4 regions of the Streptomyces sp. NPDC097595 genome follow, and region 1 is predicted to be linked to each of the others. Evidence: riboswitches for the same ligand, from Rfam matches in the RefSeq annotation. Region 1 holds a riboswitch; each other region holds the start of a gene.
What was found. A riboswitch is a leader RNA that binds a small molecule or an ion and turns the genes downstream of it on or off. The one in region 1 is predicted to bind thiamine pyrophosphate.

Region 1 (4,189 bases):
GACTCCCCCGCCGAGCCGCAGGCGTCCTCCGGCGTCCTGGTCGGCACCGGCACCGGGGCGACCGGCTGGCTGCGCTCGCTCTGGCAGGAGCGCCACAGCGCCCTGCCGCTGCCCGGGCCCGCCGATCCCCGACTGCTCTGGTTCGTCCGGGAGGCGTGGCCCTCGCCGTCGACCGGCACGTCGTTCGTCTCGGGCGAGCTGGGGCCCGGTCAGGGGCTGCGGCTGACCGTGGAGTCGGACCGAGTGGTGGTGTTCGGCGACGGGATGGAGGCGGACGCGCTGGAGCTGACGTGGGGGCAGAGCGTACGGCTCGGGGTCTCGGAGACCTCGCTGCGGCTGGCGGTATGACGGCGGTGGGCGGACGCGGCATCCCCGTAGGCTCCTCAACGCCCACCGTCCCGCCCCCTTCAGAGGAGCACCATGGCCGCCGAGAACCCCCTCGCCCCGTCCCGTAACACCCGGCCGCCCCAGGCCCAGGCCGCGCTGGGGGTCGGGGTGATCGTGCAGGACGCGCAGGGCCGGATCCTGCTCGGCCGGCACCACAGCGGCACCTGGGAGCTGCCCGGCGGCAAGGTCGACCCGGTGCCGGAGTCCGTCGCGGCGGCGGCCGTACGGGAACTGCGCGAGGAGACCGGGCTGACGGTCCCCGAGGACGAGGTCACCGTCTTCGCGATGCTGCACGACGCCCTCGGCGGGATCAACCGCGTGACGATGGCCGCCCTGGTGCGCGTGGACACCGGCACGGCGCGGGTGACCGAGCCGCACCTCATCAGCACCTGGGAGTGGACCACGCTCGACGCGCTCCCCTCGCCGCTCTTCGACCCGTCCGCGCAGATCCTCGCGACCTGGCGCCCGGACCTCGGCATCCCGCATCCGCCCGTGCACCGGCTCATCCTCGCACCCAATGAGCCCCAGGTGGTCCCCTAACTGAATTAATCGTTTGCCTAGGGGCCATAGGCAGAGTTAGCTTCGTGGGTATGAAGGCCCTGACCGAGCAGGACATCCGCTCATCGTTCGTGAATTGCTCCAAGGGGGAAGCCAAGCGTCTGCCGCTCCCCCGTGATTTCGAGGAGCTGCCGTGGGACGACCTCGACTTCCTCGGCTGGCGCGACCTGTCCGCGCCGGGACGCAGCTACATCGTCACCGAGCACGAGGGCGAGCCCGCCGGGATCTCGCTGCGCTTCCCGTCGCAGCAGCGCGGCTTCCTGCACCGGAGCATGTGCTCGCTCTGCCTGACCACGCACCCGGGCAGCGGGGTCTCCCTGATGACCGCCCGCAAGACCGGTCCGGCCGGGCGCGACGGCAATTCGGTCGGCCTGTACATGTGCACCGATCTGGCCTGCTCGCTGTATGTGCGCGGCAAGAAGAAGGTGGACTCCGGGGCCCGGTTCAAGGAGAGCCTGACCACGGAGGAGCAGATCGCGCGCACCGTCGACAACCTCCACGCGTTCGTGGCGAAGCTCTTCAGCTGACCCCTGCGAAGACATCGGACGGGCCGGCGCTATCCTGGCCGCCACACCGGACACGGGGTGCCCCGCACGGGGCTGAGATCACACCCGTCGAACCTGAACCAGTTAGCACTGGCGGAGGGATGTCTTCATGTCGTTGCCGTATGCCCAGGACGAGCGCGCCGCCTTCGGCGGGCGCATGCCCACCGCCCCCGGCGATCTGCGCATCGAGGCGAACGGGATAGCCCCGGTCCCCGCGGACCGCCGTTACGGCGGGGCGGGCCGGCTGTTCACCGTCTGGTTCGCGCCCAATCTGACCATGACCGGCGTCTTCACCGGCACCGTCGGCATCGCGCTCGGCCTGGACTTCGCGACCGCGCTCGCCGCCGTCGTGCTCGGCACCCTCGTCGGCGCCGCGCCCACCGCGTATCTGGGCACCTGGGGCAGTCGCACCGGATCGGGGCAACTTCCGCTCGCCCGGCTGGCGTTCGGGCCGGGCGTGGTGCTGCCGGGCGCCTTGCAATGGCTGTCGTCCATCGCCTGGGACGCCCTGATCGGCCTCTTCGGCGGGGACGCGCTGGCGCAGCTGTGCGGCTGGCCGTTCTGGCTGGGGGTCCTGGTCATGATGGCCGCGCAGGGTGCGCTCGGGGTGCTGGGTTACGAGGTGATCCACCGGCTCCAGACCGTGATGACGTTCGCCCTGGCCGCCGCCTTCGCGGTGCTCGCCACGAAGCTCCTGAACGGGGTGGACCCGGTGACCACCTCGGCCGTGCACGGCGCGGACCGGGCCGGGGCGTTCGTCCTGACCTGCACCATCGCCCTGAGCCTGGCGCTGTCCTGGGCGCCGTACGCGAGCGACTTCAGCCGCTATCTTCCGAGCGGGACGTCCCGGACGCGCATGTTCTGGTGCACGCTGGGCGGGATCAGCGCCTCCTTCGTGGCGGTCCAGACGATCGGGCTGTGGGGTGCGTCGGTCTTCACGGACCAGACCGCGCGCGGCATCGACTCACTGCTCGGCGGGGGCGCGCTCGGGGCGTTCGGGCTGCTGGCGGTGGCGCTGGCCGCGCTGTGCAGCAACGCGATGAACGACTACAGCGGTTCGCTCGCGTTGCAGACCATGGGGGTACGCCTGCCGCGTCCGGTGGCCGCGGCGCTCGCCGCCGCCCTGGGGTTCCCGCTGGTGCTGTGGATGCACGCGGCGGACACGACGGCCCGCTTCCAGAACGTGCTGCTGCTCGTCGGCTACTGGATCCCCGGCTTCGTGGCGATCGTGTCCGTGGACTGGCTGGTCCGCGCCCGGGCCCGGCGCGGCGCCCCCGTCGACCTCGCGGCCGAGCACGCCCGGTCGCGCCCGTGGTGGCCGGCGCTCGCCGCGTTCGCCGTGGCCTTCGCGGCGGCGGTCCCGTTCATGAGCACCGGCCTGTACGTGGGCCCGGTGGCCGAGGCGCTGCACGGGGCGGACCTGGCGTACGGGGTGGCGTTCCTCGTGGCGCTCGCGGTGTACGCGCCGCTGCGGATGCGCCGGGTCCGCTGACTCCCTCGCGGGGCTCCCGGAAACAAGCCGGGTTGCCCCCGTAGGTACCGAGGTCCCTTCAACGGGCCCGGGACCGGCGGCAGTCCGCCGGTCCCGGCGCCCCGTTCGTCAGGGCATCCTGGCCGTTCCGGTCGGCGCGCACTGCATCTGCTTCTCCGACGGGATCTCCCCGCACACGCTCATGGAGTCGAGCGGCGCCTCCTTGGAGACTCCGAGCATCTTGGTGTACGAGTCGTGCTCGAAGCGGATGAAGGCGTCCAGCTCCATCCCCCGGGCGTCCTTGATGATCACCTTGTCGCCGACGGCGCCGCCCTCGATCCGGCCCCAGACCGCCTGGCAGGCGGCGCTGTAACGGAGTTCGATCTGCATCCCGCGCAGATAGGTGCTCTTGGCGGTCTTGGCGTCCCACTGGCACTCCATGGCCTGGGGGTCGTTGCGCCAGCAGGTGGCCGACGTGCACTTGACCTTGATGTCGCCCGCGCCGGGCACGAGGTCCGCGCCCTGTCCGCTCGCCTTCTTGCTCTCGGTACGGGTCGTGGCGGCATCCGGGCCCTGGTCCGCTCCCGCGAGGTACGGGGAGAGCAGCCCGGTCGCCACCGAGCCCATCAGGGCGCCCGCCGCGATGTACCCGATCACCGCGCAGCGCCGCCGCCACGACACCCCGGGCCGCTCGCCCGGCGTCCGCGCCTCGGCGGCCGTGTCACCGGCGGCGGTGGGCGCGTCCGTGGCCCGGTCCCGCCCTGCCGCGACCGGCGCGCCGGCTCTGGCCAGCAGGTCGAGCAGCGGTTCCGGCGGGGTGCCCGCCACCGCCGCCAACTGCTCGACCGCCACGGGGGTCGGCAGCTGCTTGCCGTTGAGGAACCTCTCCCACGAGGATCGGCTGTAGTGCGTACGGTCGGCCAGCCCGCCGAAGCTGAGCTGAGCCCCCTCCTTGATCCTCCGCATCTCCGCGCCCAGTTGTGCGCGGGCCGCCGCCGTGGCATCCGGTGCCGGGTTCTTCCGATCCGACTTCGCGTTCGACATGCAAGACCCCCCTCGTCATGTGCGCCCGCGCGTCGTCTCCTCCCCCGGGTCCGACGCGGCGCGAGGGACACAATAGATCGGGTATGTGACAGCTCCGCGACAGCTCAAGTGCGTGGCGCGGCGCGGACGCGGGCCTGCCGGTCCCCCGGTCGGCGCCTCCTTCGGGGCACCCGTGAAGGTCTGC
Region 2 (4,189 bases), on a different contig from region 1:
AGCCGTCCGCCCTCCACCGCGTGCCGCATCGCGGCGGCCATCAGCTCCGGCTCCTGGGCCCGGGTCACCGCTGAGGCGAGCATCACAGCGGAGCACCCCAGCTCCATCGCGAGCGCCGCGTCCGAGGCGGTCCCGGCGCCGGCGTCCAGGATCACCGGGACCCCGGCCCGCTCGGTGATCAGCTGGAAGTTGTGCGGGTTGCGGATGCCCAGGCCCGAGCCGATGGGGGAGCCGAGCGGCATGACCGCCGCGCACCCCACGTCCTCCAGCTTCCGGGCCAGGACCGGGTCGTCGTTGGTGTACGGCAGCACGGTGAAGCCGTCGTCCACCAGGATCTCGGCGGCGTCCAGCAGCTCGACCGGGTCGGGCAGCAGCGTCCGCTCGTCGGCCACCACCTCCAGCTTCACCCAGTCCGTGCCCAGCGCCTCCCGGGCCAGCCGGGCGGTGAGCACGGCCTCCCCGGCGGTGTAGCAGCCGGCGGTGTTCGGCAGCACCCGGATGGACAGCTTCCGCAGCACGGAGAGCACCGAGCCCTGCACGGTCGGGTCGAGGCGGCGCATCGCGACGGTGGTCAGCTCGGTGCCGGACGCGATCAGCGACCGCTCCAGCACGTCGAGGCTGGGCGCCCCGCCGGTGCCCATGATCAGCCGCGAGGTGAACTCGCTGCCGCCGAGGGTGAACAGGTCGTCGGACATCGTCAGCCTCCCTGGACCGCGGTCAGGACCTCGACCCGGTCGCCGTCGGCGAGCGCGGCGGCGGGCCACTGGCCGCGCGGCACCACGGTCTCGTTGAGCGCGGCGGCCACCCCCGCCGTCGCGTCGGTCAGCGTCGCGACGAGGGCCTCCAGGGTGGTGCCCGGCGCGACGGCGGCCGGGGCGCCGTTCACGGACACGGTGAGCGGGGTGGGCTCGGTCATGCGGGCTGCTCCTGGGGTGCGGGGACCGGGGCGAACCGGCCGGGGGAGAAGGGGCGGGCCGCCTCGGGCAGCTCGCCGTCGGCCAGCAGCGACGCCATGGCGTCCCCGGTGACAGGGGTGAGCAGCACGCCGTTGCGGCCGTGGCCGGTGGCGAGGTGGAGGCCGGGCAGCGCGGTGCGGCCGAGCAGCGGGGCGTTGTCGGGGGAGGCGGGGCGCAGACCGGCGCGGGTCTCGGTGAGCGGCAGCTCGGTGATGCCGGGCACCAGCTCGTGGGCGTCGCGCAGCAGCTCGTAGACGCCGCCCGCCGTGACGGTGGTGTCCCAGCCCATCTCCTCGGTGGTGGCGCCGACGACCAGCTCGCCGTTCTCGCGCGGTACGAGATAGACGTGGCTGCCCCGGACCACCGCGCGCACGGTGCGCGAGAGGAAGGGGGCGTACGCCGGGGGCACGGTGAGGCGCAGCACCTGGCCCTTGACCGGGCGCACCGGCGGCAGGACGTGGGCGGGGACCCCGGCGAGCCGGCCGCTGAGGCTGCCCCCGGCGAGCACGACCTGGCCGGCGGCCACCTCCGTACCGTCGTCGAGCACGGCGCCCACGGCCCGGTCCGCGACCACGGAGAGGCGGTCGGCACGGCGGCGGTGGAAGACCACTCCGGCCCGTTCGCAGGCGGTGAGCAGCGCGGCGGCGAGGCGGCGCGGATCGACCTGGTGGTCGCCGTCCACCCGGAGGCCGCCGCGCACGCCCGGGGCGAGCATCGGTTCCAGGCGGCGGCACTCGCGCCCGGTCAGCCACTCCGAGTCCAGGCCCGAGCGGCGTTGCAGCTCGTGGAGTTCGCGCAGGTGGGCGCGGTCGTCGGCGTCGAGCGCGACGGCCAGGGTGCCGCAGGCCCGGAAGCCGATGTCCTGCCCGCTCGCCTCCTCCAGCTCGGCCGTGAACTCCGGATAGTCCCGGGCGGAGGCGAGGTTGAGCGCGAGCAGCGTCTCCTCGCCGTAGTGCAGCTCGGTGACGGCGGCCAGCATTCCGGCCGCGACCCGGGCCGCTCCGCCGCCCGGCTCGGGGTCGGCGAGCGCGACGGCCAGACCGCGCCGCGCGGCCCGCCAGGCGGTCACCAGGCCGATGATGCCGCCCCCGATGACGAGGACGTCGGACCCTTCGGTGGGATGGGTGCGCATTGGCGTCCAGCCCCTCCCTTCGCCGGCATGACCCGGATCAGGTTCGTACGGTCGGAGGCCGCCCAGCCTCCCTCTCAGCCCGGTGCGTCCGGGCTCCCGCGTGTCTTACGGTGGCCACCCTAAACCCCGCCCGGCGGACCGGGTAGGGAGGGCCGGGGGAGGGGGCGCCCTTTCCTGATGGCTCGTCAGCTACGTAAGGTGGACAGGTGAGCGAGCAGCAGCGGGCAGAGCGGACGGAACGCCGGGTCGTCGTCGCGGGCGCGGGCATGGCGGGCGTGCAGACCGCCGTCGCCCTGCGGGAACAGGGCTTCACCGGCCCCGTCACCCTGATCGGCGCCGAACCGCACCAGCCCTACGACCGGCCCCCGCTGTCCAAGGCGGTGCTGCTGGGCAAGGCCGAGGAGTCCGCCTTCGACATCGACTTCGAGGGGCTGGACATCGCCCTGCGCCTGGGCTGCGAGGTCACCGGGGTCCGCGCCGGCGCCCACGAACTCGACACCTCCGAGGGCCCGGTCCCCTACGACGTCCTGGTCCTCGCCACCGGCGCCGAACCCGTCGCCCTGCCCGGCTCCGACGGCGTCCCCGGCGTCCATCTGCTGCGCACCCTCGACGACGCGGCCCGGCTGCGGCCCGTCCTGGAGGCCGGGCACCCCGTCGTGGTCGTCGGCGCCGGCTGGATCGGCGCCGAGTTCGCCACCGCCGCCCGCGCCGCCGGCTGCGAGGTCACCGTCGTGGAGGCCGCCGACCGCCCCCTGGCCGGAGCGCTGCCCGCCCAGGTCGCCGCCCCGATGGCCGCCTGGTACGAAGAGAGCGGCGCCCGGCTCCTCACCGGCGCCCGGGTCGCCCGCGTCGAGCCCGGCACGGTGGTCCTCGCCGACGGGCGGACCCTCCCGGCCGGCGCGGTCGTCGTCGGCATCGGCGCCCGCCCCGCCACCGGCTGGCTCGCCGGCTCCGGCATCGCCCTCGGGCCCGAGGGCTCGGTGACCGCCGACGCGGCGCTGCGCACCTCGCTCCCCGATGTGTACGCGGTCGGCGACTGCGCCTCCTTCCCCTCGGCCCGCTACGGCACCCGCCTGGTCGTCCACCACTGGGACAACGCCCTCCAGGGGCCCAGGACCGCCGCCGCCCACATCGCGGCGGAGGACGCCGACATCCCGCCGTACGACCCCGTGCCCTACTTCTGGTCCGAGCAGTTCGGCCGCTTCGTGCAGTACGCCGGGCACCACGCGGACGCGGACACCCTGCTGTGGCGCGGCGACCCGGCCGGGCCCGCCTGGTCGGTGTGCTGGCTGCGCGACGGCGCCCTGGTCGCGGTGCTCGCGGTGAGCCGCCCGCGCGACCTGGCGCAGGGGCGCCGGCTCATCGAGGCGGGTGCCCTGCTCGACGCGGACCGGGCCGGGGACCCCTCCGTACCGCTGAAGTCGGCGACGCTCGGGCCGTCCACGCGTCCCTGAAGAGCCGAGTCCGGGTTTCGGCTGTCAGTCCGGGATGGCAGGCTTGTCCCGTGACCGAGATTGACGCAAAGACCGATGCACTCGTCCCTGCCTGGCTCTACCTGCCCGACATCGCGGAAATGCTCGATGTCGAGGTGACGCGTGTGCGGCAGCTGGTCAAGGAGGGCCAGCTCATCGCCGTACGCCGTGGGGAGAACCGGGCACTTCAGGTGCCCGCCGCCTTCATCGACGGCGACAAGGTGGTCAAGGGCCTCTCCGGGACCCTGACCCTCCTGAAGGACGACGGCTACTCCGACGAGGAGATGCTCGAATGGCTCTTCACCCCCGACCCGTCCCTGCCGGGCACGCCCGCGCAGGCACTGAGTGAGAATCGCGGCACGGAGGTGAAGCGCCGCGCCCAGGCGCTCGCCGTCTGACCGCACCGGGAAGCGGGCCGCACCGCGCGAGCGGGCGGCCCGCTTCCCCGCGCCGCACCACCGATCCGCCGCCACCGTCCCCGGGGGGAACCGCACCATGTCCACGCCTCGCACCCAGCTGTCCGACGCCCGGCTCTACCTGTGCACGGACGCCCGCAGGCGCCAGGGGGACCTGCCCGACTTCCTCGACGCGGTCCTCGCCGGCGGGGTGGACATCGTCCAGCTCCGCGA
Region 3 (4,189 bases), on a different contig from region 1:
CGCACCATGGCGCTGGCGGCCGTCGCCCTGATCACTGCCACGGCCGCCGCGGAGTACGTGCAGTACGTGAAGGTCCGCGACGAAGCACGCGCCACCGCCCGGGACACGGCCTCCGGCGCAGCGCCGGACGGCCTCGGCCAGTCGGGGGCCGGCATAGGAGCGGTCGTCACCGTTCTGGCGCCAATGCTGGCGGGTACGGCGGCGGCCATATTCCTGCTGGTCGGCTACCTCCTGAAGATGCTGGAGCCGCCACCGGCGTTCGCCGGCCCCATGGTGGACGCCGGCTGGTTCTTCGCCGCCGTCACGGCCGCCGCCATCTTCGTCGCCGCCATCGGCCTGCTCATCGCCGCCCTGCGCAACGGCTCGACGTCCCTGTCCGCGCGGGAAGCCCGCGAACAGCTGCCCGACGACGTGGCCCGCGCCAAGGACGCCTGGCGGCAGGCGCTGCTGGAGCGGGGCATCGTGCCCTTCCTGCGCGACGCCCTCGCCGAGCCCGCCGCCGGTCCCGCGGTCCCCGCCCCGCACCGCCCGACGGGCCGCCTCCCCAAGATCGGCTACAGCAGGCCCGACTTCGCCGGCCCGGACGAGGGCCCGGCCGCGGCGCCCCGCCCCACGTACAGCAGCCCGGACTTCACCAGCCCCGACTTCGGCGGTCCCGAGCACGAACTGGACTGACCGCCACGGCTCCGGCACCAGGCGCCGGAGCCGTGCGCGACCGGTCCCGTAGCAGGTCAGTCGGCCAACGGCAGATAGACCCGGTTCCCGCCCGCCGCGAATTCACGCGACTTGCCGAGCATCCCCTCGGCGATCTCCTCGGCCGTCGCCTCCGCGCTCTCCGCGCCGCCGAACTGCTCGCTGATGCTGTGGCTGATCTTCATCGAACAGAACTTCGGACCGCACATCGAGCAGAAGTGCGCCGTCTTCGCGGGCTCGGCGGGCAGGGTCTCGTCGTGGAACTCCCGCGCCGTGTCCGGGTCGAGCGCCAGGTTGAACTGGTCCTCCCAGCGGAATTCGAACCGCGCGTCCGACAGCGCGTCGTCCCACTCCTGCGCCCCCGGGTGCCCCTTGGCCAGGTCGGCCGCGTGGGCCGCGATCTTGTACGTGATGACCCCGGTCTTCACATCGTCCCGGTTCGGCAGCCCCAGGTGCTCCTTGGGCGTCACGTAGCAGAGCATCGCCGTCCCCCACCAGGCGATCATCGCGGCCCCGATACCCGAGGTGATGTGGTCGTACGCCGGCGCGATGTCGGTGGTCAGCGGGCCGAGCGTGTAGAACGGCGCCTCCTCGCAGATCTCCTGCTGAAGGTCGATGTTCTCCTTGATCTTGTGCATCGGGACGTGTCCCGGCCCCTCGATCATGGTCTGCACGCCGAACCGCTTGGCGACCGTGTTCAGTTCGCCGAGCGTGCGCAGTTCGGCGAACTGGGCCTCGTCGTTGGCGTCCGCGATCGACCCGGGGCGCAGCCCGTCGCCCAGTGAGTACGTCACGTCGTACGCCGCGAGGATCTCGCAGAGCTCCTCGAATTGCTCGTACAGGAACGACTCCTTGTGGTGCGCCAGGCACCACGCCGCCATGATCGAGCCGCCCCGGGAGACGATGCCGGTCTTGCGCCGCGCGGTCAGCGGCACGTACGGCAGGCGTACGCCGGCGTGCACCGTCATGTAGTCCACGCCCTGCTCGGCCTGCTCGATGACGGTGTCCTTGTAGATCTCCCAGGTCAGTTCCTCCGCCCGCCCGTCGACCTTCTCAAGGGCCTGGTAGAGGGGGACGGTTCCGATCGGTACGGGTGAATTGCGAAGAACCCACTCACGGGTGGTGTGGATGTTGCGGCCGGTGGAAAGGTCCATGACCGTGTCCGCACCCCACCGGGTCGCCCACGTCATCTTGTCCACCTCCTCCTCGATGGAGGACGTCACCGCGGAGTTGCCGATGTTGGCATTGACCTTCACCAGGAACCGCTTTCCGATGATCATCGGCTCGGTCTCCGGGTGGTTGACGTTGGCGGGCAGCACCGCGCGACCGGCCGCGATCTCCTCGCGCACCACCTCCGCCGGCACGTTCTCGCGGACCGCGACGTACTCCATCTCCGGGGTGATCTCGCCCCTGCGGGCGTACGCGAGCTGGGTGACGGGCCGTCCGTCCCGGCTCCGCCGCGGGCGGCGCGGGCGGCCGGGGAACACCGCGTCCAGATTGCGCAGCCCGCCCCGTGGCGAGGTGTGCTTGAGCCCGTCGTCCTCGGGACGGGCGGGGCGGCCCGCGTACTCCTCGGTGTCGCTGCGGGCGATGATCCAGTTCTCCCGGAGCGGTGCGAGGCCGCGCCGGACGTCGGTCCCGACCGCGGGGTCGGTGTACGGCCCGGACGTGTCGTACAGCGTCACGTCCTTGCCGTTGGTCAGGTGCACCTGGCGGACCGGCACCCGGATGTCGGGGCGCGGCCCCTGGACGTATCCCTTGTGCCAGCCGATGGACTTCCCGGCCTCGTCGCCCTGATTGGAGGCAGGCGTGCGTGTGTCCGATGTGGTCATGAGACCTACTCCCTACGCCGGCATTACCCGGTAACAGGTTCGGCGGTCGGCGCAGCGTCTCCCGTACGGTCGTACGGCGGTCAGCGCCCTCTCAGCCCGGTGCTCCGAGCTCCCGCGTGTGCAAAGGTGCCACCACGCTAGCCCCCGGACGGGTGAGCTGAACAGAGGGCCCCTTCCTTCTTGCGATGATCGGCCGGTGACGCCCCCTCATCGCGACCCAGAACCGCAGGGCCATCAGCACACGCACAGCCATGGCCCGGCCGCACCCGTCTCCACCCATCTGCGCAAGGTGATCGCCGCCGTGCTGATCCCCTTCGCGGCCGCCGTACTCGTCGGCCTCGTGGCGCTCTGGCCGAATGGTGCGCCTGGGCACGAACGGACCGGTGTCGGTTTCGACCGGCAGACCCAGCAGGGAAAGGTGGTGAGCGTCGTCAAGGTCGACTGCAAGGACGTGAACGCCGCCCAGCTTCCCGTCAGCGGCGAGACCCAACCCCCCGAGGACGGACCGGCGTCCGGCGGCCGCTGCGAGAAGGCCACCGTCGAGGTCACCACCGGCCCCGACTCGGGGCGCCGGTTCGTCGAGGTCGTCCAGCCGGACGCGCCGAGGCAACTGCGGGAGGGCCAGGGGGTGGTGGTGGCGTACGCCCCCGACGCGCCCCATGACCTCCAGTACTCCGTGACGGACGTGAACCGGAAGTTCCCCCTGTATCTGCTGGCCGGGATCTTCGCCCTCGCGGTGGTGCTCGTGGGCAGGATGCGCGGGGTCATGGCCCTGGTGGCGCTCGCCCTGTCGTTCGCCGTACTGACCCTGTTCATCCTTCCGGCCATACTGCAGGGCTCGAATCCGCTGCTGGTGGCGGTCGTCGGGGCCGGAGCGATCATGCTGATCGCGCTCTACATCTGCCACGGGTTGACCGCCCGCACCTCCGTCGCCGTCATCGGCACCCTGATCTCACTGCTGCTGATCGGGCTGCTCGGCTCGCTCTTCATCGGCTGGGCGAGCCTGAGCGGGAACACCGACGACAACACCGGCCTCATCCACGGCCTGTATCCGCACATCGACATGAGCGGACTGCTGCTGGCCGGCGTCATCATCGGCTCCCTGGGAGTGCTCGACGACGTCACGGTCACCCAGACCTCGGCGGTCTGGGAGCTGCGCCAGGCGAACCCCACCATGACTGCGAAGCAGCTCTACCGGGCAGGGATCAGAATCGGCCGCGATCACATCGCCTCCGTGGTCAACACCCTGGTGCTCGCCTATGCGGGCGCCGCGCTGCCCCTCCTGCTGCTGTTCACGGTCGCGCAGAGCAGTGTGGGGACGGTCGCCAACAGCGAGCTGGTGGCGGAGGAGATCGTGCGCACTCTCGTCGGCTCGATCGGACTGGTCGCCTCCGTGCCGGTGACGACAGCGCTCGCGGCGCTGGTCGTCTCCGCGGACCGCACGGGGGTCGGCGCGGAAGCCGGGGCTTCGGCACCCGTGCGGAGCGGCAGGGGCCGGCGACGGCGGGCGAGGCCGTGACCGGAACACACAGCGTGATTCACCCGATCGGCAGGTGTCGTGTTCGAGTGGCAAGACGGCTCCCGAGCCGTAAACCACATCAGCCCGCGTTCTGCTCTTCGGCCAGAATGCGCCCCAGCGCCTCCTCCAGATTGCCGTCGAAGTC
Region 4 (4,189 bases), on a different contig from region 1:
ACCAGCAGAGCCCGCCGTACGAGCGGGAAGTCCACCTCGCGCCAGGCCCGCAGCGGCGAGGCCCCGAGCACCGCCGCCGCCTCCCGCAGCCGTGCGTCCACCGCGCGCAGGACCGGCAGCATGGTCCGTACGACGAAGGGCACCCCGACCAGCGCCTGGGCGAGCGGCACCAGGATCCAGGAGGTACGGAGGTCCAGCGGCGGCTTGTCCAGGGTGATCAGGAAGCCGAAGCCGACGGTGACCGCCGAGACCCCGAGCGGCAGCATCAGCAGCGCGTCGAAGCCCCGGACGAGCCGGCCCGCCCGCCGGGTCAGCGCGGCGGCGGCGAGCCCTCCGACGACGAGGGCGATCAGCGTCGCGACGAGGGCGTAGCGCAGGGAGTTGCCGATGGCCTCGATCGGCGCCACCAGGAACGTACCGCTGTTGGCGTCCGCCGAGGTCAGCGCGCGGTAGTAGGCGAGACCGGAACCGCCGAGCGAGCGTTCCACGAGTACCGCGAGCGGCAGCAGGACCAGCAGCAGCACGCTCAGCAGGACCCCGGCGAGCAGCGTCCACTGCCCGGCCCCCTGCGGCCTGCGCGCGGTCACCGCCGGGTCGACCAGCTTCAGCGCGCGCTCCCTGCGGCGTACGGTCCAGGCGTGCACGGCGAGGATCGCGCCGACGGCGGCGAACTGCACGAGCGTCAGCACCGCGGCCGTGGGCAGGGCGAGCAGCTGCGCGGTCTGCCGGTAGATCTCCACCTCCAGCGTGGAGAATCCGGGACCGCCGAGGATCTGTACGACCCCGAAGGAGGTGAAGGTGAAGAGGAAAACCATCAGCGCGGCGGCGGCCACGGCCGGGGCGAGCGCGGGCAGCGTGACACGGCGCCAGGCGGTGAACCGGCTCGCGCCCAGCACCCGGGCGGCCTCCTCCTGGCGCGGGTCGAGCTGCGCCCAGAGCCCGCCGACGGTGCGGACGACGACCGCGTAGTTGAAGAAGACGTGCGCCAGCAGGATCGCCCACACAGTGGTGTCGAGCCGTACGCCCCACAGCTCGTCCAGCAGCCCGCCGCGGCCGAGCAGCGCGAGGAACGCGGTGCCCACGACGACGGTCGGCAGCACGAACGGCACCGTGACCACGGCCCGCAGCACCTGCTTGCCGGGAAACTCGAACCGGGCGAAGACATACGCGCCGGGCAGCGCGATCAGCAGGGTCAGCGCGGTCGAGGCGAGCGCCTGCCACAGCGTGAACCACAGGACGTCCAGGATCTCCGGCCGGGCCAGCACCTCGCCGAACCGGCCGAACTGCCAGACGCCGTCCGCCTTGAGCCCCCGGCCCACGATCGCGGCGACCGGGTAGGCGAAGAACACGGCGAAGAACGCGACGGGCACGGCCATCAGGCCGAGCCGCACCGCGGTCCCGCGCCGGGCCCGGGCGCGTGCGGATCTCCCGCGCGCGCCCGGTCCGCGTACGGGAGTCTTCGCTACTTCACTACGAGCGAGGACCATGACTGGACCCACTGCTCACGGTTCTTGGCGATGGCGTCCGGGGCGACGGTCGCCGGCTTCTCGGCGGTGGCACCGAACTTGGTGAAGAGCTCGGGCACCTTCGCGTCCTTCGCGACCGGGCTGACGAACATGGTGAGCGGCATGTCCTCCTGGAACTTCTTCCCGATGAGGAAGTCCAGCAGGGCCTTGCCACCCGCCTCGTTCTTCGCGCCGTCCAGCAGACCGGCGAACTCGATCTGGCGGAAGCACGTCCCGGTGGCGACCCCGGTCGGGGCGGTCTTCGGCTGCGGGTCCGCGTAAAGCACCTCGACGGGCGGGCTGGAGGCGTAGCTGACCACGAGCGGGCGGTCGGCCTTGGCCTTCCTGCCGCCGGCCGAGCCGGAGAACTCCTCGTTGTACGCCTGCTCCCAGCCGTCCACGACCTTGACGCCGTTGTCCTTCAGCTTCTTCCAGTAGTCCTGGTAGCCGTCCTCGCCGAAGGCGGAGACGGTGCCGAGGAGGAAGCCGAGTCCGGGCGAGGAGGTCGCGGCGTTCTCGGTGACCAGCAGGTCCTTGTACGCGGGCTTCGCCAGGTCCGCGAAGGTCTTCGGCGGCGCGAGCTTCTTGTCGGCGAAGTACTTCTTGTCGTAGTTGACGCAGATGTCACCGGTGTCGACCGGGGTGACCCGGTGCTTGTCCGCGTCCAGCTGGACATCGGCCGGGACCCGGTCCAGGCCCTTGGCCTCGTACGGGGTGAACAGGCCGTTGTCCAGGGCGCGCGAGAGCAGGGTGTTGTCGACGCCGAAGAACACGTCGCCGCGCGGGGAGCCCTTGGTCAGGATCTCCTGGTTCAGGGCGGCGCCCGCGTCCCCGCTCTTGAGGACCTTGACGGTGTAGCCGGTCTCCCGGGTGAACTCCTTCAGGACGTCCTTGGAGGCGTTGAAGGAGTCGTGGCTGACCAGCGTGACGGTCTTGGAGCCGGTGCCCTTGGTCGAACCGGAACCGGAAGCCGAGTCGTCGGAACTTCCGCAGCCGGCCAGCGCGGTGACGCCGAGCGCGGCGGCGACGGCCGCCACCGCGGCCTTCTGGGTGGTGCTCATGTGTGATTCCTCCTGGAGTGACCAGGAAGAGACGCGGCCCCGCCCGCACACCGGCCGGAGCCGGAAGCGGGCAGGGCGCAACAGCTTGAGTAAGGTCCGAACTTCCTACCCGGAATGACCCGGGCGAGGTTCAGAGGGTCTGCGGCCAACCTGTCCTTGGTGCCGCACTCTCAGCGCTGTGGCGCTCCCCTGTCGGAATATGAAGTTGATTTCGGCCCCAGGCTACACGGCCGTTTTCGGCCGTGGTCCGGGCCCGCTTTCAGCGCTCGGAGGCCGCCAGCTGCCCGCAGGCGCCGTCGATCTCCTGGCCCCGGGTGTCGCGGACGGTGACCGGGACGCCGTGGCTCGCGATGGCCTCCACGAACGCCCGCTCGTCCTCGGGCCGCGAGGCGGTCCACTTGGAGCCGGGCGTCGGGTTGAGCGGGATCAGGTTGACGTGGACGCGCTTGCCCTTGAGGAGGCGGCCCAGCAGGTCGCCGCGCCACGCCTGGTCGTTGATGTCGCGGATCAGGGCGTACTCGATGGAGATGCGGCGGCCCGACTTCTCCGCGTACTCCCACGCGGCGTCCAGCACCTCGCGCACCTTCCACCGGGTGTTGACCGGCACGAGGGTGTCGCGCAGCTCGTCGTCCGGGGCGTGCAGCGAGACCGCGAGGCGGCACTTGAACCCCTCGTCGGCGAACCGCAGCATCGCGGGCACCAGGCCGACGGTGGAGACGGTGATCCCGCGCTGCGAGAGGCCGAGGCCGTCGGGCTCGGGGTCGGTCAGCCGGCGGATCGCGCCGACGACGCGGTTGTAGTTGGCCAGCGGCTCGCCCATGCCCATGAACACGATGTTGGAGAGCCGGGCGGGCCCGCCCGGGACCTCGCCGTCGCGCAGCGCGCGCATGCCGTCCACGATCTGGTGGACGATCTCCGCGGTCGACAGATTGCGGTCGAGACCGGCCTGCCCGGTCGCGCAGAACGGGCAGTTCATCCCGCAGCCGGCCTGTGAGGAGATGCACATCGTGACCCGCTCCGGGTAGCGCATCAGGACGGACTCGACCAGCGTCCCGTCGTGCAGCTTCCAGAGGGTCTTACGGGTGGTGTCGTCGTCGCAGCTGATGTGCCGGACGACGGACATCAGGTCGGGGAACATCGCTTCGGCGAGCTTGTCCCGCGATCCGGCCGGGATGTTGGTCCACTCGGCCGGGTCGTGCGCGTACCGCGCGAAGTAGTGCTGCGAGAGCTGCTGGGCGCGGAACGGCTTCTCGCCGATCGCGGCGACGGCCTCCCTGCGCTCGGCGGGCGTGAGGTCGGCGAGATGCCGCGGCGGCTTCTTGGCTCCGCGGGGCGCGACGAAAGTGAGTTCTCCGGGCTTAGGCATGGTTCTTCCAGTGTGGCAGACGCGCGGAGCTGTCCCGGTGCGTCGCGGTGAGGGGCGGCTCACGGGGTAACCGGGTCAATACAGGGAGTTCCGCAGCAGCCGCCGCAGGAGGTAGGTGCCGTGCACACCGTCAAACACTGGTTCAACGACAGCCTGATCGGGCAGGGCCTGGTGGTCTTCGGACTCGGCGTGGGCCTGAACGCGCTGTTACGCCACGACGACCCCCCGGCCATGTGGCTGGTCCAGGCCGCCGTCTA

Region 2: it holds a riboswitch for thiamine pyrophosphate, as region 1 does, so the genes downstream of both, thiO (glycine oxidase ThiO) here and ACIQZN_RS01450 (purine-cytosine permease family protein) in region 1, are expected to answer to the same signal.
Region 3: it holds a riboswitch for thiamine pyrophosphate, as region 1 does, so the genes downstream of both, thiC (phosphomethylpyrimidine synthase ThiC) here and ACIQZN_RS01450 (purine-cytosine permease family protein) in region 1, are expected to answer to the same signal.
Region 4: it holds a riboswitch for thiamine pyrophosphate, as region 1 does, so the genes downstream of both, ACIQZN_RS04610 (thiamine ABC transporter substrate binding subunit) here and ACIQZN_RS01450 (purine-cytosine permease family protein) in region 1, are expected to answer to the same signal.

Annotation. Positions count from the first base shown of each region.
Region 1 covers NZ_JBIWCN010000001.1:328,153-332,341, reverse strand. The annotation lists gene ACIQZN_RS01465 (hypothetical protein) at 1-348, shown strand, start outside; gene ACIQZN_RS01460 (NUDIX hydrolase) at 421-927, shown strand; gene ACIQZN_RS01455 (FBP domain-containing protein) at 978-1,472, shown strand; TPP riboswitch at 1,516-1,609, shown strand; gene ACIQZN_RS01450 (purine-cytosine permease family protein) at 1,600-2,982, shown strand; gene ACIQZN_RS01445 (helix-turn-helix domain-containing protein) at 3,091-4,005, opposite strand.
Region 2 covers NZ_JBIWCN010000006.1:277,757-281,945, forward strand. The annotation lists gene ACIQZN_RS12700 (thiazole synthase) at 1-695, opposite strand, end outside; gene thiS (sulfur carrier protein ThiS) at 698-916, opposite strand; gene thiO (glycine oxidase ThiO) at 913-2,088, opposite strand; TPP riboswitch at 2,086-2,198, opposite strand; gene ACIQZN_RS12715 (NAD(P)/FAD-dependent oxidoreductase) at 2,295-3,542, shown strand; gene ACIQZN_RS12720 (Rv2175c family DNA-binding protein) at 3,593-3,958, shown strand; gene thiE (thiamine phosphate synthase) at 4,056-4,189, shown strand, end outside.
Region 3 covers NZ_JBIWCN010000020.1:93,980-98,168, reverse strand. The annotation lists gene ACIQZN_RS27535 (hypothetical protein) at 1-675, shown strand, start outside; gene thiC (phosphomethylpyrimidine synthase ThiC) at 732-2,525, opposite strand; TPP riboswitch at 2,518-2,651, opposite strand; gene ACIQZN_RS27525 (YibE/F family protein) at 2,722-4,044, shown strand; gene ACIQZN_RS27520 (SsgA family sporulation/cell division regulator) at 4,124-4,189, opposite strand, start outside.
Region 4 covers NZ_JBIWCN010000002.1:431,630-435,818, reverse strand. The annotation lists gene ACIQZN_RS04615 (ABC transporter permease) at 1-1,376, opposite strand, end outside; gene ACIQZN_RS04610 (thiamine ABC transporter substrate binding subunit) at 1,463-2,566, opposite strand; TPP riboswitch at 2,651-2,767, opposite strand; gene rlmN (23S rRNA (adenine(2503)-C(2))-methyltransferase RlmN) at 2,826-3,932, opposite strand; gene ACIQZN_RS04600 (hypothetical protein) at 4,053-4,189, shown strand, end outside.